DNA from 3 places in the Streptomyces sp. NPDC058375 genome. Region 1 is predicted to be linked to each of the others. Evidence: riboswitches for the same ligand, from Rfam matches in the RefSeq annotation. Region 1 holds a riboswitch; each other region holds the start of a gene.

What was found. Region 1 has a riboswitch for thiamine pyrophosphate ahead of ACFWM7_RS18965 (thiamine ABC transporter substrate binding subunit). Riboswitches for the same ligand answer to the same signal wherever they lie in the genome.
Region 2: it holds a riboswitch for thiamine pyrophosphate, as region 1 does, so the genes downstream of both, thiO (glycine oxidase ThiO) here and ACFWM7_RS18965 (thiamine ABC transporter substrate binding subunit) in region 1, are expected to answer to the same signal.
Region 3: it holds a riboswitch for thiamine pyrophosphate, as region 1 does, so the genes downstream of both, thiC (phosphomethylpyrimidine synthase ThiC) here and ACFWM7_RS18965 (thiamine ABC transporter substrate binding subunit) in region 1, are expected to answer to the same signal.

The regions. Positions count from the first base shown of each region.
Region 1 is NZ_JBHXJG010000109.1:612-8,235, reverse strand. It holds gene ACFWM7_RS18975 (ABC transporter ATP-binding protein) at 1-354, opposite strand, end outside; gene ACFWM7_RS18970 (ABC transporter permease) at 360-1,976, opposite strand; gene ACFWM7_RS18965 (thiamine ABC transporter substrate binding subunit) at 2,063-3,160, opposite strand; TPP riboswitch at 3,242-3,358, opposite strand; gene rlmN (23S rRNA (adenine(2503)-C(2))-methyltransferase RlmN) at 3,438-4,544, opposite strand; gene ACFWM7_RS18955 (phosphatidate cytidylyltransferase) at 4,644-5,741, opposite strand; gene frr (ribosome recycling factor) at 5,741-6,298, opposite strand; gene pyrH (UMP kinase) at 6,421-7,197, opposite strand; gene tsf (translation elongation factor Ts) at 7,359-7,624, opposite strand, start outside.
Region 2 is NZ_JBHXJG010000275.1:1,049-8,672, forward strand. It holds gene ACFWM7_RS30260 (NAD(P)/FAD-dependent oxidoreductase) at 1-676, opposite strand, end outside; gene ACFWM7_RS30265 (hypothetical protein) at 757-1,098, opposite strand; TPP riboswitch at 1,151-1,263, shown strand; gene thiO (glycine oxidase ThiO) at 1,261-2,469, shown strand; gene thiS (sulfur carrier protein ThiS) at 2,604-2,792, shown strand; gene ACFWM7_RS30280 (thiazole synthase) at 2,795-3,589, shown strand; gene pknB (Stk1 family PASTA domain-containing Ser/Thr kinase) at 3,744-5,678, shown strand; gene ACFWM7_RS30290 (deoxyribonuclease IV) at 5,685-6,629, shown strand; gene ACFWM7_RS30295 (sulfite oxidase-like oxidoreductase) at 6,637-7,269, opposite strand; gene bfr (bacterioferritin) at 7,428-7,624, shown strand, end outside.
Region 3 is NZ_JBHXJG010000029.1:24,401-32,024, forward strand. It holds gene ACFWM7_RS07660 (metallophosphoesterase) at 1-344, shown strand, start outside; gene ACFWM7_RS07665 (hypothetical protein) at 548-1,378, shown strand; gene ACFWM7_RS07670 (DUF805 domain-containing protein) at 1,515-1,871, opposite strand; gene ACFWM7_RS07675 (winged helix-turn-helix transcriptional regulator) at 2,119-2,412, opposite strand; gene thiC (phosphomethylpyrimidine synthase ThiC) at 2,598-4,388, opposite strand; TPP riboswitch at 4,381-4,514, opposite strand; gene ACFWM7_RS07685 (YibE/F family protein) at 4,585-5,934, shown strand; gene ACFWM7_RS07690 (SsgA family sporulation/cell division regulator) at 5,998-6,435, opposite strand; gene ACFWM7_RS07695 (IclR family transcriptional regulator) at 6,537-7,313, opposite strand.

The DNA of each region.
Region 1 (7,624 bases):
CAGCTCCAGCAGTTCGCGGACCCGGTCGCCCGTCTCGGCCCGTCCGACGCCGTGCATCCGCAGCCCGAAGGCGACGTTCGCGCCGACGTCCCGGTGCGGGAAGAGCTGGTGGTCCTGGAACATCAGGCCGAGGCCGCGCCGGTGCACGGGGACGCCCGCCTGGTCCTGTCCGGCCAGCAGCACCCGGCCTCCGTCCATGGGCTGGAGCCCGGCGACGGCCCGCAGCAGGGTGGACTTCCCGCTGCCGCTGGGCCCGAGGACACAAGAGATCCGGTGGTCGGCGACCTCCAGGTCCACCGCGTCCAGCGCGGCCCGCTCCCCGAACCGTACGGTGGCTGCCTGCAAGCTCAGCATGTCGTTCAGAACTCCCCGGATCGGTCGGTGCGGATACGCTCCAGGAGCAGCAGCGACACCGCGCACACCAGCATCAGAATCGTGCTCAGGGCCATCGCCTGCCCGTAGTTGAGCTCCCCCGACCGGCCCAGCAGCCGGGCCACGGCGACCGGCAGCGTCGGGTTGTCGGGCCGCGCGATGAAGACGGTGGCACCGAACTCCCCGAGCGACACGGCGAAGGCGAAGCCCGCCGCGACCAGCACCGCCCGCCGCACCAGCGGCAGATCGACCTCCCGCCAGGCCCGCAGCGGGGATGCCCCGAGCACGGCGGCGGCCTCCCGCAGCCGGTCGTCGACCGCGCGGAGCACGGGCAGCATGGTCCGTACGACGAAGGGAACGCCGACCAACGCCTGGGCCAGCGGGACCAGGATCCAGGAGGTCCGCAGGTCGAGCGGCGGCTTGTCCAGGGTGATCAGGAACCCGAAGCCGACGGTCACGGCGGACACCCCGAGGGGCAGCATCAGCAGCGCGTCGAAGCCCCGGACCAGCCGGCCGGCCCGCCGGGTCAGGGCCGCCGCCGCGAGCCCGCCGATGACGAGGGCGATGAGCGTCGCGACGAGCGCGTACCGCAGGGAGTTGCCGACCGCCTCCAGCGGCGGCACCAGGAAGGTGGAGGAGCCGCCCGCCCCAACCGACTGGAGGGCCTCGTAATAGCCGAAGCCGTAACCGCCAGGACCGTCGAAGGACCGTTCCACCAGCACACCGAGCGGCAGCAGGATGAGCAGCAGCGCGGTGAGCAGGACGCCGCCGAGCAGCGCCCACTGCCCGGCTCCGCGCGGCCTGCGCGACGTCTGCGCCGGGTCGACGAGCTTCAGCGCCCGCTCCCGGCGGCGTACGGTCGCGGCGTGCACGGCGAGAATCGCCCCGACCGCGGCGAACTGCACCAGGGTCAGCACGGCGGCGGTCGGCAGGTCGAGCAGTTGCGCGGTCTGCCGGTAGATCTCCACCTCCAGGGTGGAGTACGCCGGTCCGCCGAGGATCTGCACGACGCCGAACGAGGTGAAGGTGAAGAGGAAGACCATCAGCGCGGCGGCGGCGACGGCCGGGGCGAGCGCGGGCAGCGTCACCCGGCGGAAGGCCGCGAACCGCCCGGCCCCGAGCACCCGGGCGGCCTCCTCCTGGCGCGGGTCGAGCTGGGACCAGAGCCCGCCCACCGTCCGTACGACCACGGCGTAGTTGAAGAAGACATGGGCCAGCAGGATCGCCCACACCGTGGTGTCGAGCCGGACGCCCCACAGCTCGTCGAGAAGCCCGCCGCGCCCGAGCAGCGCCAGGAACGCGGTGCCGACGACGACGGTGGGCAGCACGAACGGCACGGTGACGACCGCCCGCAGCACCTGCTTGCCGGGGAAGTCGAAGCGGGCGAATACATACGCCCCGGGCAGGGCGATCAGCAGGGTGAGCGCGGTCGAGGCTAGGGCCTGCCAGGTGGTGAACCAGAGGACGTCGAGGATGTCCGGGCGGGCCAGTACGTCACCGATCCGCCCGAACTGCCAGTCGCCGCCCGCCTTGAGGCCGCGGCCGACGATCGCGGTCACGGGATAGGCGAAGAACAGCGCGAAGAAGGCGACGGGCACGGCCATCAGGCCGAGCCGCACCGCGGCCCCGCGCCGCCCGGACCGCCGCCCGGGCCCACTGCCGGCGGGCCGGGCGGCCTTCTCCTCGATGCCTACTTCAGGACCAGCGACTGCCACGACTGGATCCACTGCTCACGGTTGGCGGCGATCTTCTCGGGCGCGACGGTGGAAGGCGTCTCGACGCTCTCGCCGTGCTTCGTGAACAGCTCCGGCAGCTTCGCGTCCTTCACGACCGGGTTCACGAACATGTTGAGCGGCATGTCCTCCTGGAAGGTCTTGCTGATCATGAAGTCCAGCAGCGCCTTGCCGCCCGCCTCGTTCTTCGCCCCGGTCAGCAGCCCGGCGTACTCGGTCTGCCGGAAGCAGGTGCCGGTGGCGACCCCGGTGGGGGCCTCCTTCGGCTGCGGGTCGGCGTAGAGCACCTCGACGGGCGGGCTGGAGGCGTAGGAGACTACGAGCGGCCGGTCGGCGCCGGTCTTCTTGCCGCCGGCGGAGCCGGAGAACTCCTCGTTGTACGCCTGCTCCCAGCCGTCGACGACCTTGACGCCGTTGGCCTTGAGCTTCTTCCAGTACGCCTCGTAGCCGTCCTCGCCCTCGGCGGCGATGGTCCCGAGGAGGAAGCCGAGACCGGGCGAGGAACTGCCCGCGTTCTCCGTGACGAGGAGGTTCTTGTACGCGGGCTTCAGCAGGTCCGCGAAGGTCTTCGGCGGGGCGAGCTTCTTGTCGGCGAAGAACTTCTTGTCGTAGTTGACGCAGATGTCGCCGGTGTCGACGGGCGTGACGCGGTGCTTCTCGTCCGTCTGCGTGTCCGGCGCGACGCGGTCCAGGCCCTTGGCCTCGTACGCGGTGAACAGGCCGATGTCGAGGGCGCGGGAGAGCAGGGTGTTGTCGACACCGAAGAAGACGTCGCCGCGCGGGGAGCCCTTGGTCAGGATCTCCTGGTTGAGCGCGGCCCCGGCGTCGCCGCTCTTGAGGGTCTTGACCTTGTAGCCGGTCTCCTTCGTGAACGCCTTCAGCACCTCGTCCGAGACGTTGAACGAGTCGTGGCTGACCAGGGTCACGGTCTTGGACCCGCTGCCCTTGGACGCGCCGGAGCCCGCCGAGCCGTCGTCGCTGCCGCAGCCGACGAGCACGGTGACGCCGAGCACCGCGGCGAGCGCGGTCGCCGCGTACTTCGTGGTGGTGTTCATGTGATTCCTCCTGGAGGTGACCAGGAAGAGACGCGGCCCCGCCCGCTGTCCGGCGAACCGGAAGCGGGCAGGGCGCAACAGCTTGAGTAAGGTCCGAACTTCCTACCCGGAATGACCCGGGCGAGGTTCAGAGGGTCTGCGGCCAACCTGTCCTTGGTGCCGCACTCTCAGCGCTGTGGCGCTCCCCTGTCGGAATATGAAGTTGATTTCGGCCCAGGCTACACCGGCGGTTTCCGGCCGCCCGGGGGAGGCCGACGCTCGGAGGCCCGGGAACCTCCTAGCGCTCGGAGGCCGCCAGCTGCCCGCAGGCCCCGTCGATCTCCTGGCCACGGGTGTCCCGGACCGTGACGGGCACGCCGTGGGCCGCGATGGCCTCGACGAACGCCTTCTCGTCCTCGGGCCGCGAGGCGGTCCACTTGGAGCCGGGCGTGGGGTTCAGCGGGATCAGGTTGACGTGCACCCGCTTGCCCTTGAGCAGCCGGCCGAGCAGGTCACCGCGCCAGGCCTGGTCGTTGATGTCCCGGATCAGGGCGTACTCGATGGAGATCCGGCGGCCGGACTTCTCCGCGTACTCCCAGGCGGCGTCCAGCACCTCGCGGACGTTCCACCGGGTGTTGACGGGGACGAGGGTGTCGCGCAGCTCGTCGTCCGGGGCGTGCAGCGAGACGGCGAGGCGGCACTTGAAGCCCTCGTCGGCGAAGCGCAGCATGGCCGGGACGAGGCCCACGGTGGAGACGGTGATCCCGCGCTGCGAGAGCCCGAGTCCGTCCGGCTCCGGGTCGGTGAGGCGGCGGATCGCGCCGACCACGCGGTTGTAGTTGGCGAGCGGCTCGCCCATGCCCATGAAGACGATGTTGGACAGCCGCGCGGGCCCGCCGGGCACCTCGCCGTCGCGCAGGGCACGCATGCCGTCGACGATCTGGTGCACGATCTCGGCGGTCGACAGGTTGCGGTCGAGGCCGGCCTGCCCGGTGGCGCAGAACGGGCAGTTCATCCCGCAGCCGGCCTGCGAGGAGATGCACATCGTGACGCGCTCCGGATAGCGCATCAGGACGGACTCGACGAGCGTCCCGTCGTGCAGCTTCCACAGGGTCTTACGGGTGGTGTCGTCGTCGCAGCTGATGTGCCGGATCACGGACATCAGCTCGGGGAACAGCGCCTCGGCGAGCTTCTCCCGCGACGCCGCCGGGATGTTGGTCCACTCGGCCGGGTCGTGCGCGTACCGCGCGAAGTAGTGCTGCGAGAGCTGCTGGGCGCGGAACGGCTTCTCACCGGTCGCGGCGACCGCTTCCTTGCGCTCGGCGGGCGTGAGGTCGGCGAGGTGCCGCGGGGGCTTCTTGGCTCCGCGGGGCGCGACGAAAGTGAGTTCTCCGGGCTTAGGCATGGTTCATCCAGTGTGGCAGACAGACGGGTGAGGGCCCGCCGCCCTGTGGACGACGGACCCTCGCTCGCAGAACGTGCAGGTGGGGTGGGTGCCGGGGGCTCAGCCGGAACCGACGAACAGCACCAGCAGCAGCCACACCACCGGTGCGGTCGGCAGGAGCGAGTCCAGCCGGTCCATGATGCCGCCGTGGCCGGGGAGCAGGGTGCCCATGTCCTTGATCCCGAGGTCCCGCTTGATCATGGACTCGCCCAGGTCGCCCAGGGTGGCGCTGGCCGCGACCGCGAGGCCGAGCAGCAGGCCCTGCCACCAGGCGCCGCCGTCGATCAGGAACTCCATGCAGAGCGCGCCGGCGACCATCGCGAAGGCGACCGCGCCGAGCAGGCCCTCGCGGGTCTTGCCGGGGCTGATGCGCGGGGCGAGCTTGTGCTTGCCGAAGCGCCAGCCGACCGCGTACGCCCCGGTGTCGCTGACCACCGTGAGGACGAGGAAGGTCAGGACCCGCCACGACCCGTCGTCCGCCGTCAGCAGCAGGGCGACGAAGGTGGCCAGGAAGGGGACGTAGAACGCCGCGAAGACCCCGGCCGTGACGTCCTTGAGATACCCCTCCGGGGGCTCGGTCATCCGCCAGACCAGCACCGCGAGGGCGGTGAGGGCCATGGCGATCCAGGCGCCCTCGGGGCCCCGGGCGTACCCGGCGACGACCATCGCGGCTCCGCCGACGGCCAGCGGGATCAGGGGCGCCTTGATGCCCTTGCGTTCCTGGAGGCGGGAGGTGAGCTCCCAGAGGCCGACGACGACGGCGACCACTATGACGCCGATGAAGACGGCCTTCACGATGAACAGCGAGGCGACGATGACGGCGCCGAGACCCACGCCGACCCCTATGGCGGCGCGCAGATCACGCCCCGCGCGCTTCTTCTGCGGCGGGGGCGGCAGCGGGGTGGACATGGGCTCCTGCGGCATCTCGTCACGGAACAGGGGGCCGCTGACGTGAGCGGCATCCCTGTCCCGGTCGTCGCGGCTCTCTGTTTCTCTACCTGCGTCTCTACCTGCGTCGGGAGTGTCCGGCACGATGGGCATGGGCCGAGTCTGCTGGGCACCATGCACATCGTGGGCAGGACCCGCCGGGGCAGCCCTCATCTCGGGCGTGCCCCAGTAACCGGCTCCTTGCGGGGCACCCCAGGAAGAGTCGTTCATCAGACTTCGAGCAGCTCGGCTTCCTTGTGCTTGAGCAGCTCGTCCACCTGCGCGACGTACTTCGCGGTGGTGTCGTCGAGCTCCTTCTCGGCGCGGCGCACCTCGTCCTCGCCGGACTCCTTGTCCTTGACGAGCTTGTCGAGGGTCTCCTTGGCCTTGCGGCGGATGGAGCGGATCGAGATCTTGGAGTCCTCTGCCTTGGTCTTGGCAACCTTGATGTACTCCTTGCGGCGGTCCTGGGTGAGCTCGGGGAACGTTACCCGGATGATGTTGCCGTCGTTGCTCGGGTTGACGCCGAGGTCGGAGTCGCGGATCGCCTGCTCGATGTTGCGCAGCGCGGTCTTGTCGAACGGCGTCACGACGGCCATCCGCGCCTCGGGCACCGAGAACGAGGCCAGCTGGTTGATCGGGGTCAGCGCGCCGTAGTAGTCGGCGACGATCTTGTTGAACATCGCCGGGTGCGCGCGGCCGGTACGGATCGCGGCGAAGTCCTCTTTCGCGACGACAACGGCCTTCTCCATCTTCTCCTCGGCCTCGAGGAGGATTTCTTCGATCACCACGTGCTCCTGCGTGTCTTGGGTGGGCCCGGCGTCGTCATCGCCGCGCCCTGCGGGTCCTGCGTCGCGTCCTCACCTGCACGGTGTCCGACCGGCAGGCCGTTGTCCATCCTGGGGGGCCGTCAGGCCCGGGTGCTCTCGTCGCTCACGAGCGTGCCGATCTTCTCACCCTTGACCGCGCGAGCGATATTGCCCTCGACGGTCAGCTCGAAGACGAGGATCGGGAGCTGGTTGTCACGGCAGAGCGTGATGGCGGTGGCGTCCGCGATCTTCAGATTGCGGGCGATCACCTCGCCGTACTCCAGTGCGTCGAACTTCACCGCGTCGGGGTTGGCCTTCGGGTCGGAGTCGTAGACCCCGTCCACGCCGTTCTTCCCCATGAGCAGCGCCTCGGCGTCGATCTCCAGGGCGCGCTGGGCGGCGGTGGTGTCGGTGGAGAAGTACGGCATGCCCATACCGGCGCCGAAGATGACCACGCGCCCCTTCTCCAGGTGCCGTACGGCTCGAAGCGGGATGTACGGCTCGGCGACCTGGCCCATGGTGATGGCGGTCTGGACGCGCGAGTCGATGCCCTCCTTCTCCAGGAAGTCCTGGAGCGCCAGGCAGTTCATGACGGTGCCGAGCATGCCCATGTAGTCGGACCGGGCCCGGTCCATGCCGCGCTGCTGGAGCTCGGCCCCGCGGAAGAAGTTGCCTCCCCCGATGACCACCGCGATCTGGGCGCCGTCGCGTACGACGGCGGCGATCTCGCGGGCGATGGTGTGCACGACGTCGGGGTCGACGCCGAGACCGCCGCCGCCGGCGAATGCCTCACCGGAGAGCTTCAGCATGAAGCGCCCGGAACCCTTGTCGTCGTCGCGCTTGTCGTCGGCCTGAATGGCGTCCGCGCCCTTGTCCATGGAAATTCTCCTCGTGCACATACGAAGAAGGCCATTGCCGGTGGGTCTGGTGTCCCTACAGCGGCAATGGCCTCCTCGTCAGATCTGCGGTCGTCCGGCGTGAGTGCGGCCGTCGACTGCACCAGACCCTATCGGGTCCGGCGCTGTTCGCCCGGACGGACTCAGATGCCGACCTTGATGCGCGAGAAGCGCTTCAGGGTGACACCGGCCTCGTCCAGGACCTTCTGGACGGACTTCTTGGCGTCCAGCGCGTACGGCTGGCCGAGAAGCGTGGCCTCCTTGAAGAAGCCGTTGACGCGACCTTCGACGATCTTCGGGAGGGCGGCCTCGGGCTTGCCCTCGGCGCGCGTGGTCTCCTCGGCGACGCGGCGCTCGGCCTCGACGACCTCGGCCGGGACGTCCTCGCGGGAGAGGTACTTCGGGGCGA
Region 2 (7,624 bases), on a different contig from region 1:
GGCCGTCCGCGAGGATCACGGTCCCCTCCTGGACGCGGTCGACCCGGGCCCCGGTGAGGAGTTCGGCGCCGCTGTCGGCGTACCAGGCGGCCATCGGGGCGGCCACCTCGGCGGGCAGGGTGCCCGCGAGCGGGCGGGCGGCGGCCTCGACGACGGTGACCGCGCAGCCCGCGGCGCGGGCGGCGGTGGCGAACTCCGCGCCGATCCAGCCCGCCCCGACGACGACCACGTCGTGCTGCCGGTCCAGGACGGGCCGCAGCCGGGCGGCGTCGTCGAGGGTGCGCAGCAGATGGACGCCGGGCACGCCCTCGGTGCCGGGCAGGGTCACGGGCTCCGCGCCGGTCGCCAGGACCAGCGCGTCGTAGCGGACGGGGCCGTCGGCGGTGTCCAGGACGTGGTCGGCGGCGCGCAGGGCGGTGACGTCCAGGCCGAGGCGCAGGGTGATGTCGAGCGCCTCGAAGTCGACGTCGAAGGCGGAGTCCTCGGCCTTGCCCAGCAGCACGGCCTTGGACAGCGGCGGGCGGTCGTAGGGCTGGTGGGGCTCGGCGCCGATCAGGGTGACGGGCCCGGCGAAGCCGGCTTCCCGCAGGGCGACGGCGGTCTGGACGCCCGCCATGCCGGCTCCGACGATCACGACGTGCCGGGCCGGGCTCTTCTCCGTCTGCTGCTCGCTCACCCGTCCACCTTAATCACCTGACGAAACGTCAGGAAGACGGCCGCGGGAAGGGCCCCGGAAGCGCCCCGGAAAAACTGTCGTCAGGAGGGCAGTTGCTCCACCACGCTGGTCCCGCTGCCCTCCTGCGACTCCCACTGCCACCGCTCCTCCAACCGCACCCGGCCGTCCGCGAGGTCGACGACCGTCGAGACGCAGTGCCCGGACGAGGTCGTTCCGTCCTGCTTGAGCTGGACGTAACGGAAGTCCAGCACATCCCCTTTCCGGGTGCCGACGAGGTGGCCCCGGACCACGTCGCCGCCCGCGTACTCGGCCCAGATCCGGCCGCCCTCCTCGTGGTACGTGAAGCGGGTGCGGGTGCCGACCTGGCCCGGGGCCTGGTCGGCGACGGGCGCGAGGACGAGTCCGTCGAGCGAACGGGCCATGGTGGCTGCTCCCCTACTGGGCAGTGGGCGGCGGGGTTTAGGGTGGCCAAGGTAGAACACTCGCGGGAGCCCGGACGCACCGGGCTGAGAGGGAGGCTGGACGGCCTCCGACCGTACGAACCTGCTCCGGGTCATGCCGGCGAAGGGAGGGGCTGGACACTCATGCGCGTCTCGGGGAAAACCTCAGGAGCACGGGGAGAAACCTCAGGATCCGACGTCCTCGTCATCGGGGGCGGCATCATCGGCCTGGTCACCGCGTGGCGGGCGGCCCAGCGGGGGCTGAGCGTCACCGTGGCCGATCCCGCACCGGGCGGCGGGGCCGCCCAGGTCGCGGCGGGCATGCTGGCCGCCGTCACCGAACTGCACTACGGCGAGCAGATGCTGCTCGGCCTCAACCTCGCCTCCGCCGCCCGCTATCCGGCGTTCGTCGAGGAGCTGGAGGAGGCGAGCGGCCGGGAGACCGGCTTCCGGAGCTGCGGCACGCTCGCCGTCGCGCTGGACTCCGACGACCGGGCGCATCTGCGCGAACTGCACGCCCTCCAGGAGCGTTCAGGCCTGGAGTCGGTCTGGCTGAGCGGCCGTGAATGCCGCCGTCTGGAGCCGATGCTGGCTCCGGGCGTCCGGGGCGGCCTCCGGGTCGACGGCGACCACCAGGTGGATCCGCGCCGCCTCGCCGCCGCGCTGCTGGCCGCGTGCGAGCGGGCCGGGGTCGCGTTCCGCCGGACGGCCGCCGAGCGGCTCACCGTCGCCGGGGGCCGGGCCGCCGGGGCACTGCTCGGCGACGGCACGCAGTTCGCGGCCGATCAGGTCGTGCTCGCCGCGGGCAGCCTCAGCGGCCGGCTCGCGGGGCTCCCGCCGGAGCTCGTGCCGCCGGTCCGCCCGGTCAAGGGCCAGGTCCTCCGGCTCACCGTGCCACCGGCGTACGCCCCCTTCCTCAGCCGCACCGTGCGCGCCGTGGTCCGGGGCGGCCACCTCTACCTCGTGCCGCGCGAGAACGGCGAGCTGGTCGTCGGCGCCACCAGTGAGGAGATGGGCTGGGACACCACGGTCACGGCCGGCGGGGTGTACGAGCTGCTGCGCGACGCCCACGAGCTGGTGCCGGGCATCACCGAGCTGCCGCTCACCGAGACCCGGGCGGGGCTGCGTCCCGCGTCGCCCGACAACGCCCCGCTGCTCGGCCCGACCTCCCTGCCCGGTCTGCTGCTCGCCACCGGCCACCACCGCAACGGCGTCCTGCTGACGCCCGTCACCGGGGACGCGATGGCCGACGCCCTGACCACCGGCGAGCTGCCCGAGGCGGCCCGCCCCTTCGGCCCCGGCCGGTTCGGAACTACCACCGCCGCCCCCGTACTCCAGGAGCAGCCCGTATGACCCAGCAGCAGCCCGCCGGTCCGGCGGCCACCGCCGTGCCCGAAGTCACCGGCGTACCGGAAGCCGACGCCGTACCGGAGGCCGATGCGCTACCGGAAGCCCCCGCCGCACCCGAAGCCACCGTTTCCGTCTCGGTGAACGGGGAAGCCCGTGCCGTTCCCGCCGGAACGGACCTGGGCGCCCTCGTCGCCACGCTGACCCGGGCCGGTGCCGGAGTCGCCGCCGCCGTCAACGAGAGCGTCGTCCCGCGCGGCCGGTGGGCTGCCACGACGCTCGGCGAGGGCGACCGCGTCGAGGTCCTGACCGCCGTACAGGGAGGCTGACCATGTCCGACGACGTCTTCACACTGGGGCCCGCCACCTTCGGATCCCGGCTGATCATGGGCACCGGCGGGGCCCCGAGCCTGGAGGTGCTGGAGCGTTCGCTGATCGCGTCGGGCACCGAGCTGACCACGGTCGCGATGCGCCGGCTGGACCCGACCGTGCAGGGTTCGGTGCTCTCGGTGCTGGAGCGGCTCTCCATCCAGGTCCTGCCGAACACCGCCGGCTGTTACACGGCGGGCGAGGCCGTGCTCACCGCCCGGCTGGCCCGGGAGGCGCTCGGCACGAACTGGGTGAAGCTGGAGGTGATCGCCGACGAGCGGACCCTGCTGCCCGACCCGATCGAGCTGCTGGACGCGGCGGAGACGCTGGTCGACGAGGGGTTCACCGTGCTGCCCTACACCAACGACGACCCGGTCCTCGCCCGGAAGCTGGAGGAGGTGGGGTGCGCGGCGATCATGCCGCTCGGCTCCCCCATCGGCTCCGGGCTCGGCATCCGCAACCCGCACAACTTCGAGTTGATCGTGGAACAGGCCGGGGTGCCGGTGATCCTCGACGCGGGGGCCGGGACCGCCTCGGACGCGGCGCAGGCGATGGAGCTGGGGTGCGCCGCTGTGATGCTCGCCTCGGCGGTGACCCGGGCGCAGGAGCCGGAGCTGATGGCGGGTGCGATGCGTCACGCGGTGGAGGGCGGGCGGCTCGCGTACCGGGCGGGGCGGATTCCGCGCCGGCACTTCGCCGAGGCGTCCTCGCCGGTGGACGGGCGGGCGGCGTTCGATCCGGAGCGGCCGGCGTTCTGAGCTGCCGGTACGTGGTCGGGGGCGCTGCCCCCGAACCCCCGCTCCTCAATCGCCCAAGGGGCTGAAAACCTCCCTGTCACAGGTCGGTAAGGGAACTGCCCCGGGAGTGCCCCGGCCCGTCCGGGGTGTCGGTGGCGGCTCGTAGACTCTCGGGGTGGACACGACCCTCCAGGACCCTCTCGTCGGGCAGCTGCTCGACGGCCGGTATCGCATTGAGGCGCGCATCGCCGTCGGCGGGATGGCCACGGTCTACCGGGCCGTGGACACCCGCCTGGACCGGGTGCTCGCCCTCAAGGTGATGCACCCGGCGCTCGCCGTCGACGTCGCCTTCGTCGAGCGGTTCATCCGCGAGGCCAAGTCGGTGGCCCGGCTCGCCCACCCCAATGTCGTCGCGGTCTTCGACCAGGGCGCCGAGGGCGCGTACGTCTATCTCGCGATGGAGTACGTGGCGGGCTGCACCCTGCGCGACGTGCTGCGCGAGCGCGGTGCCCTCCAGCCCCGGGCCGCGCTGGACATCCTGGAGCCGGTCCTCGCCGCGCTCGGCGCCGCGCACCGGGCCGGGTTCGTGCACCGCGACATGAAGCCGGAGAACGTCCTGATAGGGGACGACGGCCGGGTGAAGGTCGCCGACTTCGGGCTGGTCAGGGCGGTCGGCACCGCCACCGACACCACCGGTTCGCTGCTGGGCACGGTGTCGTATCTGGCCCCCGAGCAGATCGAGCACGGCACCGCCGACACCCGCAGTGATGTGTACGCCTGCGGGGTCGTGCTGTACGAGATGCTGACCGGCGCCAAGCCGTACACCGGCGAGAACGCCGCCCAGGTCATCTACCAGCACCTCAACTCCGACGTCCCGGCCCCGTCCGCCGTCGTGCCGGGGCTCCCGGTCGCGCTGGACTCCCTGGTGGCGAGCGCGACCGCCCGCAATCCCGAGGTGCGCCCGCACGACGCGGTGCTGCTGCTGGCCGAGACCCGTGAGGCGCGCGCCGGGCTGACCGACGCCGAGCTGGACGCCGTACCGCCGCAGGCGCTGTCGGACTCCCACGACGGCGCGGACGACCGTACGAGCGTGATCCCGCGGGCCCTCCCGGCGGACGGCGACGGGGCCGGGGTGCACCGCACCAGCCGGCTGGAGATGCCGCCCGCGGGGCCCGCCGCCCCGGCCCGGCGCCGGGCCGGCCGGCGCGGCCCGTTCGGCGGTCCGCACCGCAAGCTGGTCATCGTGCTCACCGCCGTCCTGCTGACCCTGGGGATCGGCACGGGCGTCTGGTACATCAACTCCGGACAGTTCACCCAGGTCCCCTCGCTGCTCGGCCAGACCCAGCAGACCGCCGAGAAGCGGCTCTCCGACGAGGGCCTCGGGCTCAAGGGCGTGGAGCGGGTCTTCAGTGACACGGTCGAGCGGGGCGAGGTCGTCAGCAGCGACCCCGCCTCCGGCGACCGGATCCGGGGCAACGGCTCGGTGAAGCTCGTCGTCTCGCGGGGCCCGGAGATCGTGCGGGTGCCCGATGTGGTGGGCAGCTCCCTCGCGGACGCCCGGCGCTCCCTGAAGAAGGTCGGCCTAATCCCCGGAATGGTGACCAGGGAGTTCAGCGAGGACGTGGCCCGGGGCGAGGTGGTCCGCACGGATCCCCGCGCCGGCACCGACCGCAATCCCGACACCGCCGTGGCGCTCGTCGTCAGCAAGGGCGCCCCGATCGACGTCCCGGACGTCACCGGGCTCTCCGCCGAGGAAGCCACCGCCGAGCTGGAGGCCGAGGGTCTGAAGGCCGAGGTGCTGCCCGACCGCATCCACTCCTCCGAGGACAAGGGCGCCGTCGCCGAGCAGTCCCCCGGCGAGGGGACCGAGGCCGCCGAGGGCGACACGATCCAGCTGACCGTCTCCAAGGGCCCCCGGATGCTGGACGTCCCGGACGTCACCGGCCGGGACGTCGACGAGGCGCGGAGCACCCTGGAGGAGGCGGGCTTCGACGTGAAGGTCGACCGGCCGTTCCTCTCCTTCAGCGACACGATCGCGAGCCAGTCCGTGGGCGGCGGCGAACAGGCCCCCGAGGGCTCCACGATCACCATCAAGACCAAGGGGTTCTAGAACCTGATGCACTCTCCGCGGAACCCGGTGGGCGGGCATGTCCCGGTGGCCGGCGGCCTCGCCAAGGTCGGTCTGGAGTACGCGCGTGAGCTGGCGGCGGAGACCGTGCAGGTCTTCGTGGCCAACCCGCGCGGCTGGGCGATGCCCGTCGGGAACCCGGCGCAGGACGAGCTGTTCCGCGCCGAGTGCGCGGCGGCCTCGATCCCGGCGTACGTGCACGCCCCGTATCTGATCAACTTCGGCTCGCACACCGAGGCGACGGTGGAGAAGTCCGTGGAGTCCCTGCGCCACTCGCTGCGGCGGGCCCGGGAGATCGGCGCGCTGGGCGTGGTGGTGCACACCGGTTCGGCGACCGGCGGGCGGCCGCGCGCCGAGGCGCTGGCCCAGGTGCGGGAGCACATGCGGCCGCTGTTGGACGAGCTGACCCATGACGACGACCCGGACCTGCTGCTGGAGTCGACGGCCGGGCAGGGCTTCTCGCTCTGCTCGCGGACCTGGGACTTCGGGCCGTACTTCGAGGCGCTGGACTCCCACCCGAAGCTGGGCATCTGCCTGGACACCTGCCACATCTACGCCGCCGGGCACGACCTGACCGGCCCGACGGGGATGCGGCAGACGCTGGACCTGCTGGTGGAGACGGTCGGCGAGGGGCGGCTGAAGCTGGTCCACGCCAACGACTCCAAGGACGTCGTCGGCGCCCACAAGGACCGGCACGCGAACATCGGCGCCGGTCACATCGGGGCGGAGCCGTTCGCCGAGCTGTTCGCGCATCCGGCGACCGAGGGCGTGCCCCTGATCATCGAGACGCCCGGCGGCAAGGAGGGGCACGCGGCGGACGTGGCCCGGCTGAAGGAGCTACGAGAGCCCGTCGAAGCCAGAGGCTCCACAGCCGCCGCGGGAGAGCCGCCGGAGCCAGTAGCTCCACAGCCGCGGGAGAGCCGCCGGAGCTGAAGCGGATCTACAGCTCCGGGCCGTCCCCCGGCTCCTCCTGGTACGAATAGCGCTGCTCGGACCAGGGGTCGCCGATGTTGTGGTAGCCCCGCTCCTCCCAGAATCCCCGCCGGTCCGCCGTCATGTACTCGATGCCCCGGACCCATTTCGGGCCCTTCCAGGCGTACAGGTGCGGGACGACGAGGCGCAGCGGGAAACCGTGCTCGGCGGTGAGGAGTTCGCTGTCCTTGTGGGTGGCGAAGAGGGTGCGCTCGGAGGCGAAGTCGGCCAGGCGCAGGTTCGAGGAGAAGCCGTACTCGGCCCAGACCATCACATGGGTGGTGTCGGGGGCGGGCGGCGCCAGTTCGAGGATCGCCCTCGCGGGAACCCCGCCCCATTCGGCGCCGATCATGCTGAACTTCGTCACGCAGTGCAGATCGGCGACGACCGAGGAGAACGGCAGGGCCGAGAAGTCCTGGTGGTTCCAGCAGTGCTTGTCGCCGTCGGCGGTGGCCCCGAAGACCCGGAACTCCCAGCGCTCGGGCTTGAACTTGGGAACGGGCCCGTAGTGGGTGACCGGCCATCCACGCTGCAGTCGCTGTCCTGGTGGAAGCTCCGACTGCTCTGCTCCGCGATGCTCCCGGTTCTCCGGCTGACCCATGCCTCCATGGTGACAGACAGGCAGGGGTGGTCATGACCAGGCAGGACCCCCACCGGGGCAACTCGTACTAAGCGTGCACTTACTGGACGGCCGCTGAGCGCGGTGCGAGGATCTGGCCAACTTGCCAGATCGATCACCGGTTGGAAGGAGCCTTTGCCATGCAGGGCGACCCCGAGGTCCTTGAGTTTCTCAATGAGCAGCTGACCGCCGAATTGACTGCCATCAACCAGTACTTCCTGCACGCGAAGATGCAGGACAACTTCGGGTGGACCAAGCTCGCCAAGTACACCCGGGCCGAGTCGTTCGACGAGATGAAGCACGCCGAGATCCTCACCGACCGGATCCTGTTCCTCGA
Region 3 (7,624 bases), on a different contig from region 1:
TCGAGGACGTCAACGACACGATCACGGCCATTCTCACGCGCAACGACGCCGACGAGTGCTGGGACCTCTTCCGCAAGCTCACCAAGCGGTTCGCCTTCCGGGACGAGGGCGGCTCCCAAGCGGTGCGTGAGCTGCTGACGATGTACGGCGGACAGCGCGTCGTCCATGGTCACAGCCCCATTCCGTATCTCCTGGGCGAGGTGGGAACGGAGGAGGGCGAGGACAGCTCGGGGCCCGTGATCAACGGGCCGCACGTGTACGCGGACGGCCTCGCCATCGCCATGGACGGCGGCGTGACCATGGCCGGAAAGCTGCTGGTGGTCCAACTCCCCCTGCATGGCTGACCTTCGGCGGGGAAGGCGCTTCAGGTTCAGCCTGCGCCAACCCCGCCGATCGCCGGGCCCGTCACCGGGCCCAATTCTGGAAACACCCTGTCACCCCGTGCCGTGAGCGCTCTACCATCGGCCTATCAGTGGCAGGCTCTCCTCCGTTTCCGCCCGATCGCCCGGTCCACCGCGGGCAGCCGGGCACGACGGAGCATCGGGGGATGCAGATGACAAGCGCTCCGCACCTGCTGGCCGAGGACGGACCCGAGTACGAGCGGATCCTGGGCGACGCACTGCGCCACGCTCACGAACGCCCGGACCTGGAGGGCGTCGGGGACCGGCTCAACACCGAACAGCTGCGCACCATGGCGCTCGGCGCCACGGCGCTGATCACCGCGGCCGCGGCCACCGAGTACGAGCACTACGTCAAGGCCCGCGGCGAACTGCGCCGCCCCTCGACCGCCGAAGGCGCCGACGGGATCCCGGGTCTGGACGGGCCGCAGAGCACGGCGGCCGGAGCGGGCGCCGGCATAGGCGCGGTCATCACGGTCCTGACCCCGCTGCTGGCCGGCACCGCGGCCGTCATCTTCCTGCTCGTCGGCTATCTGCTGAAGGCGGTCAGCCCCTCGGTGGCCTTCGGCGACTCGATGGTCGCGGCCGGGTGGTTCTTCGCGGCGGTCGCCGCCGCGGCGATCCTCGTCGCGGCCGTCGGGCTGCTCGTCACCGCCCTCCGCAACGGCGCCACGTCCCTGGCCGCCGAGGAGGAGGAGCAGGAGCTTCCGGAGGAGGTGGCACGGGCCAGGGAGGCGTGGCGCCACGCCCTGCTGGAGCGCGGCATCCTCCCGTTCCTCCGGGACGCCCTGGCCGACCCCACCGCGGGGCCCGCCGCCCGGACCCCGCACCGTTCGCCCAACCGCATCCCGAAGATCGGCTACAGCAGGCCGGACTTCTCCGGCCCGGACGACGGCCCGGCGGCCGGACCCCGGCCGACCTTCACCAGCCCCGACTTCACGAGCCCGGACTTCGGCGGCCCGGAAAACCAGCCGGACTGAGACCGACGCGGAGCACGAGGCGGACCGGGCCGAAACCGACGCGGGGCACCAGCCGCACCACCGAAACATGCGCGGGCCGGGGCGGCAAGTGCCGCACCCGGCCCGGGAGATGCTCCGGACGGACCGGAGCGGTGGATCAGATGGCCTGCGGAGCCAGCTTCGGGTTGACGCCGTACTCGTTCGTCTCCGGCTTGCCCTCCGAGGCGAGGAAGACGATCAGGACGATGGCGCCGACGAAGGGGACGAGCGCGATCAGCAGCCACCAGCCCGAGCGGCCGGTGTCGTGCAGACGGCGCACGCTGACCGCGAGCGACGGGATGAGAACCGCGAGGGTGTAGATGGAGGCCAGGAAGTCCACACCGATCATCATGCCGATGATCAAAAGCACCAGGCTGATGACGAAGTTGATGAGCGTGAACATCCAGTACTCCTGGCGGCGCGCGCGTCCGCTGAAGCCTGCGTAATTCTTGAGCACTGCCAGGTACCAGTTCATGGTGATTCCCCTCCCCGGGCCCCGTTCGGGGCCGCCAACTTTCAGCCAAGCAAGCCGGAAAGTAAGCCACAAATAAGGAACGGGTCAAGACCGGTTGACGCAAAGGGGAAACGTACATCCAGCTGCCGCACGACTGTGTCCATACTGTCGCTTAACAAGATGGCTAGACATGCCAAACCACCGCTAAACACCCTTAGTTGCTTGTAAGGCGCAGAACATCCGGAGCCCCGGAGGCCCCCGCCCGGGGTCAGACCTCGGTGCCGCGTGATCGGACCGGCGGACGGCCGCCCGGAGCCGGCACCGTGGCCAGCAGCGCCTCGCCCGTCGCGTAGAGCTCGATCAACAACGGCCGGAGCGCCCGACCGCGTCCGGTCAGGGTGTAGCTCGTACGCACGGGGAATCCGCGCCGACGCTCCACCGGCAGCAGGCCGCGCTCACGCAGTTCCGTGAGCCGCTGGCTGAGCGCCTTCGCCGACAGCTCCGGCAGGCGCGCCCTCAGCTCGGAGAACCCGAGCGGGCCGCCCATCAGTTCGCGCAGCACCAGGATGGTTCAGCGTCCCGACACCGCGGCGAGGGCGGCCCCCTGTGGCAGGCCCGCCCGGGAACGCAGCGGGGACGACGGCCGGATCCCGTTGAGAACCCGACCGCCGTCCCCGACGAGGAGCCGACCGCCGGGGACGAGCCGGCGGTCGGGGACGAGCCGCCGGCCGGCCCCGTTCGTGCAGGTCAGTCCGCGATCGGCAAGTAGACCCGGTTGCCGGCAGCCGCGAACTCCCTCGACTTCTCGGCCATGCCCTCCTCGATCTCCTCCTGCGAACCGCCGTGCTGACGGCGGATGTCCTGGGAGATCTTCATCGAGCAGAACTTCGGCCCGCACATCGAGCAGAAGTGCGCCGTCTTCGCCGGTTCGGCCGGCAGCGTCTCGTCGTGGAACTCCCGGGCCGTGTCCGGGTCGAGGGCCAGGTTGAACTGGTCCTCCCAGCGGAACTCGAACCGCGCGTCCGAGAGCGCGTCGTCCCACTCCTGGGCGCCCGGGTGCCCCTTGGCCAGGTCAGCCGCGTGGGCGGCGATCTTGTAGGTGATCACGCCGGTCTTCACGTCGTCCCGGTTGGGCAGCCCCAGGTGCTCCTTGGGCGTGACGTAGCAGAGCATCGCCGTGCCCCACCAGGCGATCATCGCGGCGCCGATGCCGGACGTAATGTGGTCATAGGCGGGCGCGACGTCCGTGGTCAGCGGGCCGAGCGTGTAGAACGGCGCCTCCTCGCAGATCTCCTGCTGGAGGTCGATGTTCTCCTTGATCTTGTGCATCGGGACATGCCCGGGGCCCTCGATCATGGTCTGGACGCCGAACTGCTTGGCGATCGTGTTCAGCTCGCCCAGCGTGCGCAGCTCGGCGAACTGCGCCTCGTCATTGGCGTCCGCGATCGACCCGGGGCGCAGCCCGTCCCCCAGCGAGTATGTGACGTCGTACGTCGCGAGGATCTCGCAGAGCTCCTCGAAGTGCTCGTAGAGGAACGACTCCTTGTGGTGCGCGAGGCACCAGGCCGCCATGATCGAGCCGCCGCGCGAGACGATCCCGGTCTTACGGCGGGCCGTCAGCGGGACGTACGGCAGGCGCACTCCGGCGTGCACCGTCATGTAGTCCACGCCCTGCTCGGCCTGCTCGATGACCGTGTCCTTGTAGATCTCCCAGGTCAGCTCCTCGGCCCGGCCGTCCACCTTCTCCAACGCCTGGTAGAGGGGCACCGTTCCGATCGGTACGGGGGAGTTGCGCAGCACCCATTCGCGGGTGGTGTGGATGTTGCGGCCGGTGGACAGGTCCATGACCGTGTCGGCGCCCCACTTGGTCGCCCAGGTCATCTTGTCCACCTCCTCCTCGATGGAGGAGGTGACGGCCGAGTTGCCGATGTTGGCGTTGACCTTCACCAGGAACCGCTTGCCGATGATCATCGGCTCGATCTCGGGGTGGTTGACGTTGGCCGGCAGCACCGCCCGGCCCGCCGCGATCTCCTCGCGTACGACCTCGGCCTCGACGTTCTCCCGGATCGCCACGTACTCCATCTCCGGGGTGATCTCCCCCCGGCGGGCGTACGCGAGCTGGGTGACGGGACGTCCGTCGCGGCTGCGGCGCGGCTGGCGCGGGCGGCCGGGGAAGACGGCGTCGAGGTTGCGCAGCCCGCCGCGCGGCGAGGTGTGCTTGAGCCCGTCGTCCTCGGGGCGGACGGGCCGGCCCGCGTACTCGGCGGTGTCGCCGCGGGCGATGATCCAGTTCTCCCGCAGGGGCGCGAGGCCCCGGCGGACATCGGTGTCGATTCCGGGATCGGTGTACGGCCCCGACGTGTCGTACAGCGTCACGTCCTTGCCGTTGGTGAGGTGCACCTGTCGGACCGGCACCCGGAGGTCAGGGCGCGAGCCCTGGACGTACCCCTTGTGCCAGCCGATGGACTTCCCGGCCTCGTCGCCCGTGCTCTCGGCGTTCTGTTTCGAGGCAGGCGTGCGTGCGTCCGCTGTGGTCATGAGACCTACTCCCTACGCCGGCATTACCCGGTAACAGGTTCGGCGGTCGGCGCAGCGTGTCCCGTACGGATGTACGGCGGTCAGCGCCCTCTCAGCCCGGTGCTCCGAGCTCCCGCGTGTGCAAAGGTGCCTCCACGCTAGCGTCCTTTCCGGCGAGCTGACCAGAGGGCCCCTCTGTTCTTGCGATGATCGCCCCGTGACCTCCCCCCAAAACGACCCCGCACCCCAGCCGCCGTCCCCGGGCCACAGCCACGGCCACTCGCACAGCCACGGACCCGCCGCCCCGGTCTCCCGGCACCTGCGCAAGGTCATCGCCGCCGTGCTGATCCCGTTCGCGACGGCGGTCGTCGTCGGCCTGATCGCGTTCTGGCCCGGCGGCGCACCCGACCACGAGCGCACCGGCGTCGGATTCGACCGCCAGACCCAGGACGGCAAGGTCGTCCAGGTCGTCCAGGTCGACTGCGCGGACGTCAACGCCGCGCAGGTGCCCCCGACCGGCGACACCTCCACGCCCTCGGGGCGGGAGGCCGTCAACGAGCAGGAAGGGGAATGCGCGAAGGCCACCGTCGAGGTGACCAGCGGCGACGACAAGGGCCGTAGGTTCGTCGAGGTGGTCCAGCCGGACGCGCCCCGCCAGCTGAAGGAAGGTCAGGGCGTGGTCGTGGCGTACGCACCGGACGCGCCGCGCGACCTCCAGTACTCCGTGACCGACGTGAACCGGAAGGTCCCGATGGCGCTGCTGGCCGGGATCTTCGCCTTGGCGGTGGTCCTGGTGGGCCGGATGCGCGGGGTGATGGCGCTGGTGGCGCTGGCCGTGTCGTTCGCCGTGCTGACCCTGTTCATCCTGCCGGCGATCCTTCAGGGCTCGAATCCGCTGGTCGTGGCGGTGATCGGAGCCAGCGCGATCATGCTGGCGGCCCTCTATCTGTGCCACGGGGTGACGGCCCGTACGTCGGTCGCGGTCGTCGGCACGCTGATCTCGCTGCTGCTGATCGGGCTGCTGGGCTCCCTGTTCATCGGCTGGGCGAGCCTGAGCGGCAACACCGACGACAACACGGGCCTCATCCACGGTCTCTACCCGGACATCGATATGAGCGGTCTGCTGCTGGCCGGTGTCATCATCGGTTCGCTCGGGGTGCTCGACGATGTGACGGTCACCCAGACCTCCGCCGTCTGGGAACTGCACCAGGCCGACCCGGAGATGGGTTGGAAGGGGCTGTACCGGGCAGGTATCCGGATCGGAAGGGACCACATCGCCTCGGTGGTCAACACCCTGGTGCTGGCGTACGCGGGCGCGGCGCTGCCGCTGCTGCTGCTCTTCTCCATCGCCCAGAGCAGTGTGGGGACGGTGGCCAACAGCGAGCTGGTCGCCGAGGAGATCGTCCGCACGCTGGTCGGATCGATCGGCCTGGTCGCCTCGGTGCCGGTGACCACAGTGCTCGCCGCGCTGGTCGTCTCCGCGGACCGCGCGGGGTCGGGCGGCGCACCGGCGGCTACGGCCGCACCCGCACGGACCGGCCGGGGCCGTCGACGTAAGACGGGGTGACGGGGCATCGAGACGGAGTGGCGGGGCATGACGACGGGGTGACGGGGCATCGGGTGCGCCCGGTCAGCCGGCGTTCTGCTCCTCGGCGAGGATGCGGCCGAGCGCATCCTCCAGGTTCCCGTCGAAGTCACCCAGCGTGTGCTCCTGGCCGAGCGGCACCAGCTTGTCCGTCCGGTCGAGAAACGCCACCAGCGGCGCCGTCCCCGCCCGGAACAGCGCACGGTCCGCGCCGACCTGAAGCCGGATGTGCACATCTCCGAGCCCCTCGGGCTCGGTCGGGCCGATGTGCACATCTCCGTCGCCGCTCGGGCTGTTGAGCCCGTCCAGCAGCAGTTCGCGGCCGAACGCCCAGGTCACAGGGGCATCGCCGGGCAGGTGGAACGTCATCCGGATGGCGTACGGATCGCCGACCTCGTACCGGAGCTCCACCGGAATACGGAACGAGAGCTCCTCGGAGACGAGGAAGCTCATCATGACCTCTGCTTGAACCGACTCGCGCATCGTTCAACCCCGCAGTAGATGAAACTGGCCAGGAATGATCCCCCATGGCCCTATTGACGCCATCGTGGTGCACGCGATAGCAGATCACAAGGAGTGATTTTTCAGATACTGATAGAGAACACGAACGAACGCAAGAGGCTGGCGACTTCGCCACGTAGCTGTTCGACTGCGGGCAGCAACCGATCTTCCCGATCCAGGGGTACGGAAATGGCCATCGCCGCAATGGTGGCACCGGCCGTGACCGGAATCGCGGCGCAGACGGTCCCCAGCGTGTACTCCTGGCGTTCGATGACCGGTTCACCTCGTCGGAGGGTGCGCAGCCGTTCCAGAAGCGTGGCGCGATCTCGCACTGAGTAACGGGTGAGGGGGCGCACGGGGTGCCGGTCGAGGTGGTCCTCGCGGGCCGTCTCGTCGAGTTGGGCGAGCAGACACTGGCCGATGGCGTGCGCGTGGGCGGTCTCCCGGAACGAGGCCCACTCCCCCACCGCCGGGGTGTCGGGGGTGTCCGCGACCGCGATCAGCTCGATCTCGCCGTCGCAGTACACGGCGCAGTACACCGGCGCACCGATGACGTCCCGCCAGTGGCCAAGGGAATCGGCGACGGAGGCGGGGCGCGGGCCGCTCCTGACGCCGGGTGCGGCGGTCAGGTTCTCGGCGGCCGCGCCGAAGTGGAAGACACCGTTCTCACGGCGGAGATAGCCCTCGTGGGTGAGGGTGCGCAGCAAGTGGTACGCGGTCGGCAGCGGAAGCCCCGCCTCCCGTGCCAGTTGCTTGGCGGGCGCCCCGTCCCGATGGGTGCCCACAGCCTCCAGCAACCTCAACGCCCGCTGAACCGAACCGATCAACGTCGGGACAGCGGTGCTCGATGCCGTGGTCAAAGGTCACCCCCAGGCATGGTGACGGGCCGTCAGCCCTCCCGTGGGGGCCGCCCCCACGGGCCTGCCGCGATCCCGAGGGCCGGAGGGGACCGGAGATCCGGTGACCCGTGACCGGCGAGGACCGGTCCGGGCGCCGGCGATCGGAGGCCAACGACCGGACTGTCGTACCCAGGACCGATCAGGCGATCGATATGGTGACGGAAGGTCACATTCCGGATGGCGGCAGCGATTTGCCACTGTATCGGCCGCCTGCGGCAGGCGGGTGGTTTCCTCCGGGACTTAGCTCTGCTGGGCTAATCCTCCCGGGCCGG